2 regions of the Parafrankia sp. BMG5.11 genome follow, and region 2 is predicted to be linked to the other one. Evidence: riboswitches for the same ligand, from Rfam matches in the RefSeq annotation. Region 2 holds a riboswitch; the other holds the start of a gene.
What was found. A riboswitch is a leader RNA that binds a small molecule or an ion and turns the genes downstream of it on or off. The one in region 2 is predicted to bind cyclic di-AMP.
Positions count from the first base shown of each region.

Region 1: linked by a shared signal. The riboswitch ahead of E0504_RS13330 (transglycosylase family protein) and the one ahead of E0504_RS04140 (transglycosylase family protein) in region 2 are both predicted to bind cyclic di-AMP.

Region 1 is NZ_SJXI01000017.1:20,781-30,293, reverse strand. It holds gene ppc (phosphoenolpyruvate carboxylase) at 1-2,826, shown strand, start outside; gene E0504_RS13335 (MFS transporter) at 2,865-4,427, opposite strand; gene E0504_RS13330 (transglycosylase family protein) at 4,744-5,121, opposite strand; cyclic di-AMP (ydaO/yuaA leader) riboswitch at 5,134-5,310, opposite strand; gene E0504_RS13325 (SDR family NAD(P)-dependent oxidoreductase) at 5,682-6,572, opposite strand; gene E0504_RS13320 (cell wall metabolism sensor histidine kinase WalK) at 6,692-8,215, opposite strand; gene E0504_RS13315 (response regulator transcription factor) at 8,296-8,985, opposite strand; gene E0504_RS13310 (FAD:protein FMN transferase) at 9,012-9,513, opposite strand, start outside.
Region 2 is NZ_SJXI01000003.1:163,922-173,434, forward strand. It holds gene fbaA (class II fructose-bisphosphate aldolase) at 1-591, shown strand, start outside; cyclic di-AMP (ydaO/yuaA leader) riboswitch at 2,122-2,369, shown strand; gene E0504_RS04140 (transglycosylase family protein) at 2,376-3,059, shown strand; gene E0504_RS04145 (transglycosylase family protein) at 4,458-5,201, shown strand; gene E0504_RS04150 (hypothetical protein) at 5,389-5,706, opposite strand; gene E0504_RS04155 (DUF3151 domain-containing protein) at 6,062-6,490, shown strand; gene E0504_RS04160 (adenylosuccinate synthase) at 6,579-7,862, shown strand; gene E0504_RS04165 (hypothetical protein) at 8,092-9,030, shown strand; gene purD (phosphoribosylamine--glycine ligase) at 9,455-9,513, shown strand, end outside.

The DNA.
Region 1 (9,513 bases), on a different contig from region 2:
GCCCAGGACCCGGGCGGCTTCTCCGGCGGCGTGTCCTCCGACGCGCGCCACGCGGCCGTCCGCGCCGGCGTGCGCCGCCTCGGCGCGCTGCTCGGCGAGGCCCTCACCCGCCACGAGGGCCCGGAACTGCTCGCGCTGGTCGAACGGGTCCGCATGCTCGCCCGCGGCGAGGACGGCGGCACCGAGCTCGCCGCCGTCCTCGACGGCGTCGACGCGCGGCAGGCGATCCTGCTCGCCCGCGCGTTCACCGCCTACTTCCAGCTCGCGAACATCACCGAGCAGCTGCACCGGGCGCGGGAGATCTCCGACCGCCCGCGCAGCCGGCTGCGCGACCTCGCCGACCGCATCGCCGAAGCGGTGGACGAGGGGGCCGTCGACCCGGACCTTCCGGCCGAGGTCATGCGGCGCCTGCAGCTGCGCCCGGTCTTCACCGCGCACCCCACCGAGGCCAGCCGCCGTTCCGTCCTGGAGACGCTGCGCGGCATCGCCGACCTGCTCGACGCCACCGACGACCCGCGCCGCCCCGGCGCCGACGACGAGCGGCTGGCCCGTCGTCTCGCCGAGCTGGTGGACGTCCTCTGGCAGACCGACGAGCTGCGGGTGGAGCGGCCGAAGCCGGCGGACGAGGCACGCTCGGCCGCGTACTACCTCACCTCGATCGCCACCGAGGTCCTGCCCGATCTGCTGGAGGAGCTCGACACCGCGTTCGCCCGGATCGGGGTCGAGCTGCCGGTGGCCGCCCGTCCGCTGGCCTTCGGCTCCTGGGCCGGCGGCGACCGGGACGGGAATCCGAACGTCACGCCGGAGGTCACGCTGGAGGTCCTCAACCTCCAGTACGAGTTCGGCATCCGGGCGCTCACCGCCCTCGTCGACCGGCTGGTCCGTGAACTGACGGCGTCCACCCGGGTGGTCGGGGAGGTCAGCGGCGGCCTGCTCGCCGCGCTGGCCGCGGACCGCGCCGCGCTGCCCGAGGTGTACGACCGCTTCATCCGGCTCAACGCCGAGGAGCCGTACCGGCTCAAGTGCAGCTACATCCTGGCGCGGCTGGCCGGCACCCGCGCCCGGCTGGCCGCCGGCGCACCGCACGTCCCGGGCAAGGACTACCTGCGGCCCACCGACCTGGTGGACGAGCTGGAGCTCATGCGGGTCTCTCTCGCCGCGAGCCACGGCGAGCTCGTCGCGAACGGGCCGCTGCGGCGCGCGATCCGGACGGCGAGCGCCGTCGGCCTCTCCCTGGCCACCCTCGACATCCGCGAGCACGCCGACGCCCACCACGCCGCCCTCGGCGCGATCTACGACCAGCTTGCCGAGCTGGACGTCCCCTACCGCGACCTGGACCGGCCGGCCCGGCTCGCACTGCTGTCGGCCGAGCTGGCGGGGCGCCGGCCGCTGCTCGGTGCCGTCCCGCCGCGGCTGCCCGAGCGGGTGGCGCGCACCCTCGAACTGCTCACCACGGTGCGCCACGCGCTGGACCAGTACGGCGACGGCGTCATCGAGAGCTACATCGTCTCGATGACCCGCGACGCCGACGACATCCTGGCCGTCGCCGTGCTCGCCCGCGAGGCCGGCCTGGTCGGCCTCGGCCGGCCACCGGGGACGTCCAGCGGCACGGAACGTCACGGGCCCGCGGTGCCGGCGGTCGCGTGGGCGCGGATCGGGTTCGTGCCGCTGTTCGAGACCGTCGCCGAGCTGCGCGCCGCGGGGACGCTGCTCGACCGGCTGCTCGCCGACCCGTCCTACCGGGCGCTGGTCGCGGCACGCGGTGACGTCCAGGAGGTCATGCTCGGCTACTCGGACTCGTCCAAGGACGCCGGCATCACCGCGTCCCAGTGGGAGATCCACAAGGCGCAGCGTGAGCTGCGGGACACCGCCCGCGCCCACGGGGTCGTGCTGCGGCTCTTCCACGGCCGCGGCGGATCGGTCGGCCGCGGCGGCGGCCCCTCCGGCGAGGCGATCCTCGCCCAGCCGTTCGGCACCCTGGACGGGCCGATCAAGGTCACCGAACAGGGCGAGGTGATCTCGGACAAGTACACCCTGCCGCAGCTGGCCCGGCAGAACCTGGAGATCACCCTGTCGGCGGTGGTGGAGGCGTCCGTCCTGCACCGCACCTCCCGGTTCACCGAACAGGCGCTCGCCGGCTGGAACGGGACCATGACGGCGGTCGCGGACGCGGCGAAGGACGCCTACCGCTCCCTCGTCGCCGACCCGGCCCTGGTTCCGTTCTTCCTGGCGGCGACGCCGGTGGAGGAGCTCGGCAACCTCAACATCGGCTCCCGCCCCTCGCGGCGGCCCGGCGGCTCCGGAGGGCTGGCGGACCTGCGGGCCATCCCCTGGGTGTTCGGCTGGACGCAGGCCCGGATCATCCTGCCCGGCTGGTTCGGGGTCGGCTCCGGGCTGGCGGCGGCGCGCGAGGCCGGCGCGGGCGGGGAGCTGGCCGAGATGTACCGCTCGTGGCATTTCTTCCGGACGTTCCTCGGCAACGTCCAGATGACCCTGGCGAAGTCGGACCTCGCGATCGCCCAGCGCTACGTCTCGGCGCTGGTCGACCCGGCCACGGCCGCGCTGTTCGACGTCATCCGGGACGAGCACGCGCGGACGGTGCGGGAGGTGCTGGCCGTCACCGGGCAGGCCGGCCTGCTCGAGACCGCGCCGGTGCTGCGCCACACGCTGCTGGTCCGGGACGCCTACCTGGCCCCGCTGCACGCGTTGCAGGTCTCCCTGCTGGCCCGCACCAGGGCGGCCGGTGACACCGCCGACCCTCAGCTTCGCCGCGGCCTGCTGCTGACCATCAACGGAATAGCCGCCGGCCTCCGCAACACGGGCTGATCGTCAGAGCGCGGGCGCAGGGCCGGGCGGGTGGTGGGTCAGGGGCTGGGCTCCGGTTCGGCGGTCACCGGGTGGGCGGCCTGCTGGTTCCCAGCCTGTGGGGTCGCGGCCGGTGGGGTGGCAACCTGCTGGGTCCCTTCCTGCGGGGTGGCGGCCTGCCCGGGAGCGGGGGTGGTCAGGAGACGGGACCGGGTCTGGTCCGCGGTGCGCCGGGCCCAGGTGCCCGTCGTCGCGAACCCCAGGGCGAGGACGGCGGCGCAGGCCGCGACCACCGCCCACCAGGCGGCCGTGCTGGTGGGGTCGATCCCGACTCCCGGGCCGTCGCCGACGGCCCCGACCGTCGCGGTCGCTGCCGCGACGGAGCCGATCACGGCCACGCCCAGCGACTGGCCGACCTGGCGGCTCGTCGAGGCGACCGCCGCCGCGACCCCGGCCTGCGCGAGCGGCATCCCGGAGACCGCAGTGTTGGTGATCGGCGCGTTCACCAGGCCGAAGCCCGTCCCGAAGAGGACGTAGGCGACCATCAGGGTGGTGACGGAGGTCTGTGGGGACAGGCCCGTCATCGCCGCGCTGCCGGCGGTCAGGGTGACACCCGCGGCGAGCAGCGACGGACGCGGGCCGAAGCGGCCCACCGCCCGGCCGGACAGGGGCGCGACCACCAGGGTGGCCAGCGCCATCGGCAGGGTCAGCAGGCCGGCGTGCAGCGCCGAGTAGCCACGGACGTCCTGCAGATAGATCGTGTTGAGAAAGAGGAAGCCGGCGAGGGCGCCGAACGCGCACACCGCGATCGCCGTCGCGCCGGAGAAGGGCGCGCTGCGGAAGAAGCGGACGTCCAGCAACGGCTCGGTGCGCCGCGACTCGTAGCCGACCAGCAGCGCCGCCGCGGCGACCGCCGCCGCGAACAGGACGAGCGTTTCGGTGGACGTCCAGCCGGCCGCGGGCGCCTCGATGATCGAGTAGGTGAGGGTCGAGAGGACGGCGATCACAAGGAGCTGTCCGACGGGGTCCAGGCGGCGTGGGCTCGGCGCGCGGGACTCGGGGACGAAGCGGTGCGTGAGCACCAGCGCGGCGAGCCCGATCGGGATGTTGATCCAGAAGATCGCCCGCCAGCTCACCGTCTCGACGAGGATGCCGCCGAGCACCGGGCCGAGTGCCATGCTGATCCCGATCACCGCGCCCCAGAGACCGATGGCGCGGGCCCGTTCCCGCGGGTCGGTGAACGTGTTGGTGATGATGGACATCGCAACCGGGTTCAGCATCGAGCCGCCGACGGCCTGCACCATTCGGAAGGCCACCAGCCAGCCGAGCCCGGGCGCGAGGCTGCACAGCAGCGAGCCTGCGGTGAACAGGGCCAGTCCGGTCTGGAAGATCCGGCGGCGGCCGAGCCGGTCGCCGGTGGAACCACCGAGCATGAGCAGGCTGGCCAGGACGAGGGTGTAGCTGTCGATCGTCCATTGCAGGCCCGCGGGCGACGCACCCAGATCCCGGCGCAGTGCGGGCAGGGCCACGTTCACGATGGTGCCGTCCAGCCCCACGATCAGCAGACTCATGCAGCAGATCGCGAGAACGGCGAACCTGCGGCGGCTGGTCGGCTCGGCCATCGACAACCCACCTCTCCGGCCGCCGCCAACTCGGCCGCAGGTGCGCGGGCGGACGACTGTTCAGCGTACGGCAGGTCTCTTTTCCTCGCGCTCGCGCTCGTGCTTCCTCGCGCTCGTGCGACGCGGCCGGTGGTACCGAAACGCCGGTGGCCCGGGTGTCGACACTGACACCCGGGCCACCGATCGCGTTCCACGGACCATCTGTCACGCTCAGCCAGGGCTCAGCCAGGCTGGTCCGTCACCTGTCTGCTCCATTCGACGGCCGCGTCAGATTCATTCGACGGGCCGCGTCAGAGCCTGGGGGCTGGGGGCTGGGTCAGAGCTTGGGGCCCCAGCAGCTCTTCGAGGCGTACCACGGGCTGGTTCCCTGCTGCGCGTACAGGATGTGCGCGCGCTTCCACTGCTCGGCGGCGCTTGCGTTCTGCGGGAGACCCTGACCACCGACGCCGCGCCAGGTGCTCGGCAGGAACTGGAACAGGCCGCCCGCGCCGATCTCGTTGACCACGCGGGGGTTACCGCCGGACTCGCAGGGCACAACCGCGCTCAGGAAGCGGTGTGCGTCCGGCCGACCCGCGGCGCTGGCGGGCTGTGACATCGCGATTCCGCCGCCGATCGTGGCGGCGAGGAGCGGTGCGACAAGCAGCGCACGGCCGCGGCGGATGGAACGACTGGTCTTACGAGCACGCGAAGCCATAACGGACAAAGTGATGCCCCTCCCCACGCCTGCGAAGTTAGCTGTCGGGTTCGGGCTGGGATTTACCCGGTCGCGCTACGCGACTTCACCCCGAGGACGTCTGTGATCGACGCCCGAAGGTTGGTTCCCCCGCTCCCGCCCTGAGGTTTGTTGTTCACCGGGCGGGGCAGGATTCGGCGTGTCGCCCGGTGCGCGCTTTCCTGAACGAAAGCACGGCGCAGACGTTACACACAACGGACCAACAATTGCCAAGGCTCTGTGGCGAGCACCACATGGCCCATCGAAACCTTGAAGATTCTCCGTAGACGGCGTATCACGCGCGCAGGCGCGTTCCTCTTTAACGGACCGTCCCATCACCGTGACCGCCCCGCCACGATGGCCGAGAGCGGTGACACGGAGAGTGGGTGACGTGCTCACCTCGGCGCAGGAATTCGACCCGTGAACCGGGAAGAAGTTGCGCGAGCATCAAGTTGGAAATGGTCCCGGCGTTCGTCCGGGCACCACCCAGACCTGTTGACAGGCCCCTGATGCGGACGAGTCGTAATTTCGTCCGTTCCGGGTCAGATTTCCGGAGTCGGCAGCGCAACCTCCGGAGCCGGCAGAGGCACGACCCCGTGGTGCGCGGTCAGGCCCCCGTCGGCGACCAGCGTCGTTCCGGTGATGTAGGACGACTCGGCGGAGGCCAGGAACCAGACGGCCGAGGCCAGCTCGCCCGGCTGCCCCCAGCGCCCCATCGGAATGCGGCGGCTCACCGCCGCGGTGGACGCCGGGTCGGTGCGGTGGCGCGCGGTCAGCGCCGTCTCGGTCAGGCCGGGGGCGACGGCGTTGATCCGGATGTTCTGGGCGGCGTGGTCGAGCGCCGCGGCCCGCACCATGTTGATCACAGCCGCCTTGGACGCGTTGTACGCCCAGTTCCCCGGTTCGCTCTGCAACCCGCCGCTGGAGGCGGTCACGACGATTGAGCCGCCACCGCCCGCCCGGAGCGCGGGGACCACCGAACGGATCCCGATCGCGACGCCCCGCACGTTGACGGCGAGGATCCGGTCCAGCCGGTCGATCGCGCCCGGGGCCTCCCACGGCAGCGTCGTGCCGATCCCGGCGTTGAGCACCGCGACGTCCAGCCGCCCGAAGCTCGCGAGCGCCAGCTCCGCCATGGCGGCCCCGGTCTCCTCGACCGAGACGTCCCCGACCATCGGGACGATCCGCGGCTCCGGCCCGCCCGCCGGCCGGGAGTCCGCCCCCGTCACGGCACCGGCATCCGCCGCGGTCCGGGGATCCGCCGGGGCCACGGCGGGCCGCGGGGCGCGCGACTGTGCTCGGGTCAGCGCCGCCAGGCCGACCTCGTCGACGTCCACGGCGACCACGCCGAACCCCCGCGCGGCGAACAGCTCCGCGCACGCCCGCCCGATCCCGGATGCCGCTCCCGTGATGACGACCGCCGAGGTGACCACACGTCCTCCACGAGCTCCGAGAGACCTCACCAGCACGGCAAGTCCCGCCCGCCGGACGGATCCCGGCCGACCGCGCCGAGATCAGCCTGGCGGGTCGCGGTGAACGGAGCCGATCCAGCTCATGACGAAGAGGGATCGGGGCGGGGCAGGACGAGCCGGAACGTGGCGCCGCCGCCCGGTGTCGGCCGGTGCTCGGCCCGTCCGCCGTGCGCGGCGGCGACGGCCTCGACAATGGACAGGCCCAGCCCCGTCCCGCCGGCGTCGCGGGAGCGGCCGGAGTCGGCGCGGTAGAACCGCTCGAAGACGTGGTCGACGGCGTCAGCGGGGACTCCGGGTCCATGGTCGATCACCGAGATGACGACCTCCCGGTCGTCATCCACCGCACCGGCCACCGCACCGGCCGCCGCACCGCCGTCGGAGTCGCCGTCCGCGTCCGTGTCGGCGTCGCGGACGGTGAGGGAGACCGTCGCCTCGGGCGGGGTGTGGACGAGCGCGTTGCGGACGAGGTTCCCGACGGCCTGGCGCAGGCGTCCCCCGTCCCCCGTCACCTCGAGGATCGGCGGGGCGTCGACCTCGATCGTCCGTCCCGGGCTGACGGCGCGGGCGTCGGCGGCGATGTCACGGAGCATGGCCGCCAGGTCGACGGGTTCACGCTCGAGGTCGGGCTGGTGGTCGAGGCGGGCGAGCAGCAGCAGGTCGTCGACCAGCTCGCTCATCCGGGCCGACTCCTCCTCGATGCGCCGCATGACCATCGCCAGGTCCTCGGGTCGGCTTGCCGCTCCCCTGCGGAACATCTCGGCGTAGCCGCGGATCGACGTCAGCGGGGTGCGCAGTTCGTGGCTGGCGTCCCCGACGAAGCGTCGCAGGCGCCGCTCGGAGGCCTCGCGGGCGCGGAAAGACGCCTCGATCTCGGTGAGCATCGTGTTGAAGGCCAGCCCGAGACGCCCCACCTCGGTACCGCGGTCCGTGTCGGTGACCCGTTGAGTCAGGTCGCCGTCCGCGATCATGCCCGCGGTGTGTTCGATACGGGTCAGCGGGCGCAGCCCGAGGCGGATGATGACGTAGGCCAGCGCGGCGAGCACCACCAGCATCGCCGCGCTCACGATGATCTCGATCCTGGTGACGTTGTCGAGAGTGGTCTCCATCTCGGCGAAGGGCACCGCGACGACCAGCACGTCTCCGTTGCCGAAGCGCTCGGCGAGCAACCTGAACCTGTCCCCGCCGCCTTCGGCGGGGACCGTCCACAGGGAGGCGGTCGCCAGGTCGGGCCGCACCGGGGCGGCGGCGAGCATGCTCTGGGTGACGGCCGGGCGCCGGGTCGGTGCCGCGGGGCCGTTCGGGCCGGGGCTGGTCTCGGCCACTCGCCGGCCGGCGCTGTCGTACAGCGCCCCGTAGGTGCCGACGAGGAACGCGGTGCCGAACCGTGGCGCCCGGTCGTCGGCGTCGTGGTGGTACGGCATGTGGTCCGTGTCGCCGCCGAGCAAGGTCTGTTCCATCACCGGGTGGGCGTCGCGCACCTGCCGGTCCAGCCGGCCGAGCAGGTACGACTCGACGGCGTTCTGGGTGCCGAACGCGCCGAGCATCAGGCCGAGCGCCAGCAGGCCGACCAGGGCCAACAGCAACCGTGCCCGCAAAGAGACCATCCGCGAGGACACGAGATGCCGCCGCAGGACGCGCCGGTGCAGGACGCGGTGCAGGACGCGCCGGGGCGGGGCCGGATGTCTCACCGCGGCAGGCGCAGCACGTAGCCAACCCCGCGCACCGTGTGGATCAGCGCCGGCGGAGCGTCGTCGATCTTGCGGCGCAGATAGCTGACGTAGGTCTCCAGGACCCGGGCGTCACCGCCGAAGTCGTGCCCCCAGACGTGGTCGAGGAGTTGGGCCCGGGTCAGCACCTTGCGGGCGTTGACCAGCAGGTAGTGCAGCAGCCGGTACTCGGTGACGGTCAGCTCGACGAGGCGCCCGGCCCGGCGCACCTCGCGGGTCCCCGGGTCCAGCTCGAGATCGGCGAAGCGCAGCGGCTCCGGCGCGCCGTCGACCATTCCGGCCCGGCGCAGGATCGCCCGGACCCGGGCGACCAGTTCACTGACCACGAACGGCTTCGTGACGTAGTCGTCGCCGCCGAGCATCAGCCCGTGCACCTTGTCCTCGGTGGTGTCGCGGGCGGTCAGGAACAGCGTCGGCACGTCCCGCCCGGCGTTGCGCAGCCGCTGGCAGACGGCGAAGCCGTCGATGTCGGGCAGCATGACGTCCAGCACGAGCAGGTCGGGCGGCTCCCGCGAGACCTGCGTGAGCGCCGCCTGCCCCGAATGCGCGGCGCTCACGTCGAAGCCCTCGTAGCGCAGCGCCATGGCGACGAGATCGGTGATCGCCTCCTCGTCGTCAACGACGAGGACCCGGACGGGACGCTCCATCCGCTCAGTGTCACCTCCCGTCAGTGTCACCTCCCGTCGGGACGTCCGGCGGCCGGCCTCGGGGCGGTCGCTCGCGCGCCCGGCCTCGGGGCGGTCGCTCGGACGGCCGGCCGCGGGGCTGTCTCGGCAGCCGGCCCCGCGGCGGTCGTGGTGACCTGGCCCGGGAAGCCCGCGGAGTGCGTGAGCCGCCCGGTGGTGTCGACCGTCAGCCACTCCCATCCCCGGCGGGCGAGGTGGGTGAGCAGGGCCGGCGCCTCCGGCCCGGCGGCGAGGGCGGCGGTGGCGAACCCGTCCGCGAGCGTGGCGTCGGCACTCACGAGGTCGGCGCCCACGAGGGTGACCGAGGCGAGGCCCGTCGCCGGGGCGCCGGTACGCGGGTCGACGACGTGCGCGCCCCGCTCGGCGACCCCCGAGGTCGCGACGGCCAGCTCGGTGCCCTCCACCACGGCGACCAGCCTGGCCCGGTCGAACGGATCGGCGATCCCGATCCGCCATGGACGTCCCGGCGCCCACCCCGAGGTGCCCCGC
Region 2 (9,513 bases):
GCCGACTGTCGCGCGGCGCGCATCGTGCTGGAAGTCGAAATCGGTGTCGTCGGTGGTGAGGAGGACGGCGTCGTAGGCGCCATCGACGAGAAGCTCTACACCACCCCCGGCGACATGTTCCGCACCGCCGAGGTTCTCGGCACCGGAGAAAAGGGCAGCTACATGCTGGCCGCGACGTTCGGCAACGTGCACGGCGTCTACAAGCCGGGGAACGTCAAGCTCCGACCCTCGATCCTGCGCGAGGGTCAGCAGCACGTGGCCGAGAAGCTCGGCCTGGCCGCCGACGCGAAGCCGTTCAACCTGGTCTTCCACGGCGGCAGTGGGTCGGACCTCTCCGAGATCCGCGAAACGCTCGACTACGGCGTCATCAAGATGAACGTGGACACCGACACCCAGTACGCGTTCACCCGGCCGATCGTCGACCACATGCTCCGCAACTACGACGGTGTCCTCAAGGTGGACGGTGAGGTCGGGGTCAAGAAGGCCTACGACCCGCGCACCTACGGCAAGGCCGCCGAAACCGCCATGGCCGCCCGGGTCGCCCAGGCCTGTGACGACCTGCGGTCCGCCGGCCGGTCGATCGGGGTCTGACCAGCCTCGTCCGGTTCACGGCCCGACGGTCACCTGATCCGTTCCTCTCCCTCCCGGGGACGCCTGTCCCCGGGAGTACATCTATGCCCCGCGGAGTCCATGTGTCCCGGGCTGTGGCCCTCGGCCGCACATGGCACTGTTCTCCCCATGGCTCCGCTCTCCCTATGTCTCGACGCCGTGTCTCCTCATTGCTCTTCGGTCGGCCGAGCGTCCGCGGCCGCGGAGGGCGGCACCGGAACCCCCTGAGCGCCGCACGCCCGGGGGACCACATTCCCCGGGAACAATGAGGTACCTGTCGGGACACGCACCGTTTACCCGGGACGGGGCCCCTCGCCCGGTGCCGCCCGACACCCGGTGCCGCCCGATGCCGCCCGGGACGCCCAGTGCCATCCGGGACGCTCAGTGCCATCCGGACACCCAATGACACCCGGGACGCATAGTGCCCAAATAGGCACACAAAGCTATCGTGGGCGCGCGGTGCCCAGCGGAGCACACGGCGCCAACTCGGAACAGAGTGTGCACCCGCTCCTATCCATGCGGAAGCGCACCCTCGATGTGGACGCGAGGCGTCACCCGCCCGGCGAGGCCTCATGAAGATCGTGCGGGCGGTCGGCGCGACATCGGCGCCCATACCAACCCAGGACACTCCGAAGCCCACAGCCCACCACAGGCCCCTCATGGGTTGCGGATCGGGTAAAGCCTGCCGAGACCACGCGCACGACCCATCGGAGTCCACACCGGACGCAGCGTTCGCGTGGGCTCCTATGTGTCTCAGCGGCCCCGATGCGTCCTACCCGACACATGCCGACACATGCGGCCGCGCGCCGAACGCTGCTGCCGCGGTGACCCGAGCGCACCCGTTCGTGCGCCCCGGTGATACCTCTTCCGGCCCGCCCCGAGACGCACGCCGTGGCCGAACCGCGAGCCGCCCCGCCCGTGGGCCCGCGGGACAGCTCGGATTCCCGCCCGAACGGGGCTACTTCGGGGCACGCAGAGAGGCACCAGACAGCCCACGCGATCGCCCGATCACGAGCGAGAGACACACACGGACCCACCTCAGCCAAGATCGATCCGAGGGACGAATGGGACGTACCGACCCGACCCCGAGGGACGCCACCACCCCGCAAGCAGTCACAGAAACACCCCAACAAGTTAACTCATAGTTACAGTTGCGTTTCTCACACATCACGGCATGCGGGCTGGTATCAGCACGACGATATGAATTTTCTAGCTGCTTGATGACGGCCTGGCCGGCCGCGGGTAGCCTTCTCGCATATTCGGCTTGATTGCCGACAGCACGCCCAATGGTAACGATCTTTCACCAGTGTGATCTGTCGGTACGAACCACCCTCCACGACGCGGTCGCCAAGTTAATGAGCGCGCATGCGCGCGCGATACCAGCACCGTGATCAAACCTCAAGCAGCCACCGGACGGTGTGCTCTTTTTCACCCGAGGCATTCAGTGCTTGTCATTCGACCTGACGGCGTGGTTATGGTCTTCGCCGTGCCCGGAGACAGGCCGGGCACCCGACGGGTGGCACGCCGAATCCCTGCCCCCATCCGTTGGAAACAGAAACCCGATGGCAGGAGCGGGGGAACCAATACCCGGTCGCCGATTCTGGGGACCTTGGGGTGAAGCCGCTAACGCCGACGGCACGAGGAGGAAGCTTGTCCTCCGTTGCCGAAGGCACAGGATTTCCGGAGTTCCTGACTTGGCGGCCGGGCTTTTTCCCTGCCCGAACCCGACAGCTCACCTCGCAGGCGTGGGGAAGGAAAACTCACGCATGTCCGACGCACGTACCAGTGGCCGACAACGCCGCAGCAGTACCCGCAGCCGGGCCCGCACTCTCGTCTCCGTCCCCGTCATCGCCGCGGCGGTCGGCGGAACACTCGCCCTGAGCCAGCCGGCCAACGCCGCCACGACCTGGGAAGGTCTACGGCAATGCGAGTCCGGCGGTAACTACACGACGAACACCGGTAACGGCTACTATGGCGCTTACCAGTTCTCGCCAGGCACCTGGCGCAGCCTCGGCTACTCGGGGCTGCCACACACGGCTCCGCCCGCCGTGCAGGACGCAGCGGCACTGCAACTCGCACTCCGTTCCGGGTTCGGCCAGTGGCCGGTCTGCGGGAGCGGAATGGGCTCCGAGCAGCTCCTGCCCGGCGCGTCGTCATCAGGCGCCGGGGTCCAGGCGTCCAGAGCGGCCGAGCGCACCTCGCTGGTCGCCCAGCCCGCAGCCGCGGGCGTCCCGAACCTGACGCGGACATACACCGCGTCGATGGTCAACCAGGTCAGCGACGAAGTCCGCTCCTGGCAGGCCAAGATGACCTCCCTCGGCTACCCCCTCACGGTCGACGGCAGCTACGGACCACGGTCCGCGGCCGCGGCGCGTGACTTCCAGGCCGCACGCGGCCTCGTGGTGGACGGCGTCCTGGGTCCGCAGACCTGGGCGGCCACCTTCGGCTGACGTCTGCCGACCGGCGCACTCGGTCACCAGCCGGGCCGTCTGACGGCCACCGCCGCACGCGGCGCCCGCTCCCCCGCTGGCCTGAACCGACCCACCGCACCCTCCTGACGGCCGCCCCCACGCCGCCGTCCGGTCGCGGTGGCCCCCACGCACCGGTCGAGCCCCCTTCGCAAGGCGTCCTTCCCCCGGACGAGGCATCCCACCCGCGCCCGTCGCGGTGAGCCATCCCTCCATGGACTCAGGCCCTCGAACCGGGCGCCGGCGAATCATCCGTGTTCCAACTCCGCCCAGCCGGTGTGTCTCCGGACATCCCGCCCGCGGCCGACCACGTGCTGTCGCAACCGCGATTCCCCCACCAGCACGAGCTCGGCACTCTGCGTCGCCCCGGTTCGTCCGCGGCGAAGACCCGCCGGCGCCAGGACCGTATGACCCGCCCGCACGGGGCAGACCCCGCCGTGCGGGCGGGGGCCGGTGCGCGGATCGCCCCAACGATCCGCGCGGCACGGGAGGCGGTACGGACTCAGGCGGCAAGCCGGCGTCGAAGTCCCGATGCCGGGGGCCGTGTTCTCATCCGTGATCCACCCGATGATCGGACGAACCCTCCGACAGCCAAGTCGCCGCGGCGCGTGATCCGCCGCCGACTCTGCTAGGTCGAGCCCGCCGCATGATCTCCTCCGGCCCAGGCCGCAGGAGGAGCCGTCCACGCCGGTGATCCCGGCGGGCGGGCGTGTCCCACACAGGCCGGGACACGCCCGCCGCGGACGGCCAGCCCGATCCCGTCGCCCGTGCAGGTCCTCCCTCCGCCGCGCCCCGTGCCCCCGGGCCCACAACCCCATCAACCTACATATAGTCATGTTAGATATACAAAACGTAATTATCTAGGAAAAAACTACAAACGAACGACAAAAATACTTTCGAGGAGCCGTCCAGACGCGACGGCACGCGGCCCGACCCACCCCGGCGGACGGCCGTCCGCGGCCTGGCGGTAACGTCATCCGGATCAGTGCGTCTCGTCACAATCGGCTACGTCACTCGTCAATCAGCCCATTCGGGTAGCTCCGATGTGGTCCTTTCGCATCCCCCACTAGCCGCCCGAATTTGCGCCGTCTAGCTAGATCTCGCTACAGTTCCGCCCACTCGCCTCCCCGGGCGAGGTCATGCGGACGGACGCCGAGTCCTGCCCCCGTCCCCATGGCCGGAACGAGCACGGACAACATCGGGCAGGAGCGGGGGACCCACCATCCGGACGCCCCCCCGGCGTCCTAGGGGTTAAGCCGGCGAAACGTGCGGCCGGGAGCACACCGATCCGCGAGGACGGGCTCCGGGCCAGCGGCGCCGACCGGGCAACTTCCAGCCCGAACCCGACAGCTCACCCCGTAGGCGACGGGAAGGACTCTGATGCGATCGCATGATCGTGTTCCCGCCCGTTCCAATGGCCGTGGCGGAAGGCACCGAGCGACCCAGGGACCGTCCACCGCGACTCGGGTCCTGCGCACCACCGGCGCCGTGACGGCGCTGGTCGGCACCGGGCTCGCGGTGACCGCCGCTCCCGCGGGAGCGGCGACTGCCGACGACTTCGCGAAGCTCCGCAAGTGCGAGTCGGGCGGCAACTACGCCATCAACACCGGCAACGGCTTCTACGGTGCCTACCAGTTCGACCAGCGCACCTGGACGGGCCTGGGCTACCCCGGCCGACCCGACCAGGCTCCTCCCGCGATGCAGGACGAGGCCGCGTACAAGCTGTACAACAGCCGCGGCTGGTCACCATGGCCCGGCTGCACCAGCAAGCTCGGCCTCACGAGGAACGGCCCGGCGCCGGCGTCGTCCGGTGCCGGCGGCGACGTGATCGCCCAGGCCCTGACGCCGGCCGAGCCGCCTATGACGCTCGAGCGCGCTCGGGCTGAGGTCGGCGGCCAGTTCGGCGGCGAGGCGCTGAACGTCGGTATGGGCGACGACGTGCGCGCGGACGCCTTCATATGGCAGGCAGAGATGCGCGACCGCCGGTTCGTCCTGACCGTCGACGGCAAGTTCGGCCCGGAATCGCAGGGCATCGCCGCGCTCTACTCGTACCTCACCCGAGTGAGTGACGGTCAGCCCGGCGTGGTCGGCCAGAACCTGTGGAACGCCACCGTCAGCGGCTGACACCACCAGCGCCGCCAGGCACCCCGGCACCGCCGGCTTCACCTGACACCACCGTCGACGGCCGACGTCGGCGGCGCCAGCGGACGTTGCCGACAGCTGACAGCGTCGACAGCTGTCGCACGCCCTGAGACGGCCGGCAGCGCCCTCACACCGTCGGCAGCACCCCCAAGGGTGGCTGACAGCGCCGTCAGCCGGCTGGCGGCACGACCGGCGGCCGGGGCACCCGCATCCGCTCCCAGCGGCTGACAGCGCCGTCAGCGGCTGGCGGCTGCCACGGCCCGGCGCTGACGGCCTGCGGTGCCACGTCGGGACGTCGCGCGGCGTCTATGTCAAGGCGCCTCGGGGCCTGGATGTCGCCGGGCCGGGCGTCGTGCGCGCCCGCCCACCCGCAGCGAGACCAGGCCGGGCGTGGGGCCAGGCCGGGCGTGACCGCGGTGCCCGAGCCCCTGACATCGCCGTCGCCACCCGCCAGGACCGCGGACGGCGCCGGACCTGCGGCGGCCACGCGTACCTCCGGATGACGGGCGCCGGGTCCTCATGACCGTCTGGCAGGTCGGGCTATGCCTCGTTGGCACGAGGTTCCACGAGGGCGCTGTGGTCCCGGGCTGGTCCCGATCTCGCCTCCGCGCCCGTGTCGTGGTCCGCCCGGCCCTCGATTGCCGTCAAGCAGAAATCTAAAAACCAACAGACAGACTACGGAAGAAATCGACTGACACAGGAGAAGTAGGGCCGGCGGCGGCACGACGCCGACGGGGCGCCGACGCGATGCCGGCGGGGCCCGCGGCCGTCCGTGGCCGTTCAGTGGCCGTCCGCGGGCGGCTCGGCCCCGGAACGGCTCCGGCGTCGGGCAGGATGAGGTCATGACGACACCGCCCGCGAACCAGAACCTCCTGTCGGGCCCGCCGCCCACGCTGCTGCCCTCCGACGCGGCGGCCGCGGACGCGTTGCGGGCCGGCGACACGCCGGACACGGTCGCCGCCCGGTTCCCGGCCATCAGCCTCGGCTGGGCGGTCCTCGCCGAGGACGCGCTGCGCGCCGGGCGCCCGGTGGAGGCGTACGCCTACGCACGGACCGGGTACCACCGGGGCCTGGACCAGCTCCGCCGGTCCGGCTGGAAGGGGCACGGGCCGGTCCCGTGGTCCCACGAGCCGAACCGCGGCTTCCTGCGGGCGCTGGCCGCGCTCTCCCGCGCCGCGGCGGAGATCAACGATGGCGAGGAGGCGGCCCGGTGCCGGCAGTTCCTCACGGACAGCGACCCGGCCGCGGCCGCGGAACTCGGTCTCGCATAGCCGCCATCCGGCCACGGAACGCCGCCGCCGGCCCGCAGGGTCTGGCGGACGGACCACGACGGGCCCATATCCCTAGTAACCTCGCCCGGTGCCCGCACTAGTCCTCATCGGCGCCCAGTGGGGCGACGAGGGAAAAGGAAAGGCGACCGACCTCCTGGGCGGCGCCGTCGACTACGTCGTCCGCTACCAGGGTGGCAACAACGCCGGACACACGGTGGTGATCGGTGCGGAGAGTTACGCCCTGCACCTGATTCCGTCCGGTGTGCTCCGCACCGACTGCGTTCCGGTGATCGGTAACGGCGTCGTGATCGACCCCGGTGTGCTGCTCTCGGAGATGGACGGCCTACAGGCCCGCGGGGTCGACGTCTCCCGTCTGCTCATCAGCGCGGACGCCCATCTGATCATGCCGCACCACCGCGCCCTGGACAGGGTCACCGAGCGGTACCTGGGCAAGGCCCGGATCGGCACGACAGGCCGGGGCATCGGCCCTGCGTACGGGGACAAGGTCGCCCGCACCGGCATCCGGGTGCAGGACCTGCTCGACCCCGGCATCTTCCGGCAGAAGCTGGAGCTGGCGCTGCGGGAGAAGAACCAGGTCCTGACCAAGGTCTACAACCGGCGGCGCATCGAGGTCGACGAGGTCGTCGAGGAGTACGCCGCCTACGCCGAGCGGCTGACCCCGCACATCGCCGACACCGGCCTGCTCCTCGACACCGCCCTGCGCGAGGGCAAGGTCGTCCTCCTCGAGGGCTCCCAGGGCACCCTCCTGGACGTCGACCACGGCACGTATCCGTTTGTGACCTCCTCGAACCCGACCGCCGGCTACGCCGCGACCGGCGCCGGCATCGGCCCCACCCGCATCAACCGGGTGATCGGGATCATCAAGGCGTACACGACCCGGGTCGGCGCCGGCCCGTTCCCGACCGAGCTCGACGACAAGGTCGGCGAGGAGCTGCGCCGCATCGGCGGAGAATTCGGGGTCACCACCGGCCGGGCCCGGCGCACCGGCTGGTTCGACGCGGTCATCGCCCGCTACGCAGTCCGGGTGAACGGCCTCACCGACCTTTTCCTCACCAAACTCGACGTACTTTCCGGCTTCGACACGGTGCCGGTCTGCGTGGGCTACGAGATCAACGGTCAGCGCACCGATGAGATGCCGATGACGCAGACGGAGTTCCACCACGCGAAACCGATCTACGTCGAGCTGCCTGGGTGGCACGAGGACATCTCGGGTGTCACCCGGTTCGCCGATCTCCCCGAGGCCGCCCAGGCGTATGTGGCGACACTCGAGGAGATGGCGGGCGCCCCGGTGTCGGCGGTCGGGGTGGGCCCCGGCCGCGCCCAGACCCTGGTGATCAACGAACTGATCTGACCCGGGCACGGCCCCCACAGCCGTCCACCCTGCCGTGCCCGGTCCCGGCCAGCCCGGCGCGCGGGCGAGAGTCTCACCCGTGCCGTGCCGTGCCCAGACCCGAGCCGTGACCGGTCCCCCGTGCGGTGAACAGTCTCGCGCGGTGATCGGGTCGGGCCGGAGTTGCACTACGGAGCGTTACGGTCGACGCTTGGCCGGTCACAGTAGGCGACGACCGGGGGTGGTGGCGATGGCGGGATACCCGTCGCAGGCCTCCTGGGACGACGAGCACGCCGACGGCGCCGACGGCGCCGGCTCCGAGATCACGAACGAGACACTCGCCACCGCGCGACCCTCGACCGAACTCGAGCCGGCGACGGCGCCACGCCAGCCAGGCCCGGCACGCTGGTCACCCACCGTCCATCCTGACCATCCGCTACGCCACGGCATCGACCCCTCGACGTGGCCGGTCGGTTTCTCCCCCACCGGCGAGGCGCTGCCGGAGACCCTGACCGACGTTCTCCTGCGCGGCAGTCACGCCATCCGCAGCTCGAAGCGCGCCGAGGCCCAGCGCCTCGAGCGGGCGGCGGCGATCGCCGAGCACGTCCAGGCCCAGATCGACGACTTCCTGGGCTTCTGCGCGGCCGAGCGCCTCACCCCACCGGTCATCGTCCGCACGAACGGCCGCCGCGCCGAACGGTCCCACGACGATGTCCCCGACTGGAACGGCACGCCACGACTCCGGACGTCAACCATGGACCGCGCCGCCGCACGGGCCGGGGATGACGACTCCAGACAGGACCGTCGCCGTGGCGAGGACGACGCGGACCCCGACACCGCCAGTCCGCCGCCCACCGGCCGGCACGGACGTCGGTCGGGGACCACACCGGCACGCCGCCGGCTCCTTCGCCGCGAGCGGCTGCATGCCTGGCCGCTCCTCTACTGGCGCTGCGAGAGTTTCCCGGCCCCGGGACGCTCCCTGCACCTGTTCGTCGAACCGGACGGACGCACCTTCGAGGGCCGCGACGCCCCCGCGCCGCTGACGGTGCTCGGCCGTGAGGTGCAGGTGTGGCCCGTCGACGCCCCGTCGATAGTCGAGGGCATGGCCGAGGTGGACGCCCGCCGTTGCGCACTTCACCTGGTGCACGGAATGGCTCACATGCTCTGGCAGGCCGGCGTGGGCCTGTAGCCCTTCCGCCTTCTTAATCTATTAGCCACATCTAATTCCATCTCCACCACCGGCGCCGTTTCCGGCGCGCACAGAGAAGTGTGGTGATCGAGTGAGTCCATGCACTCATTCAGTCGCCGCGCTTCATCGAAACGGATAAAAGGACGTCGACAGCGCCGACGCGCGCCCCCCGGAGCCCCGCGGCCCGAGCCGGGCGCCGGGCGGGGGCCCGGACCATGCGACACGGCGGTGGCCGGTGGAGGCGGCACGGGTCCTGTCGTGGTCTCTTCTTGCTGATGAGCAAGCGGACATTGCTGGCACCAGTCGATCCCCGGGACACTCGGGACGGCATCGCCGACAGGGCCACAAGGCAAAGGATGATCAACGTGCACGCTAACCTGGACCCCGTGACTTCCGCGGCCGCCACCCCGGCCTCCCCCGAGCTGTGAAGGTCCTCGTCGTCGGTTCCGGCGGGCGTGAGCACGCGTTGTGCCGCGCGCTGGC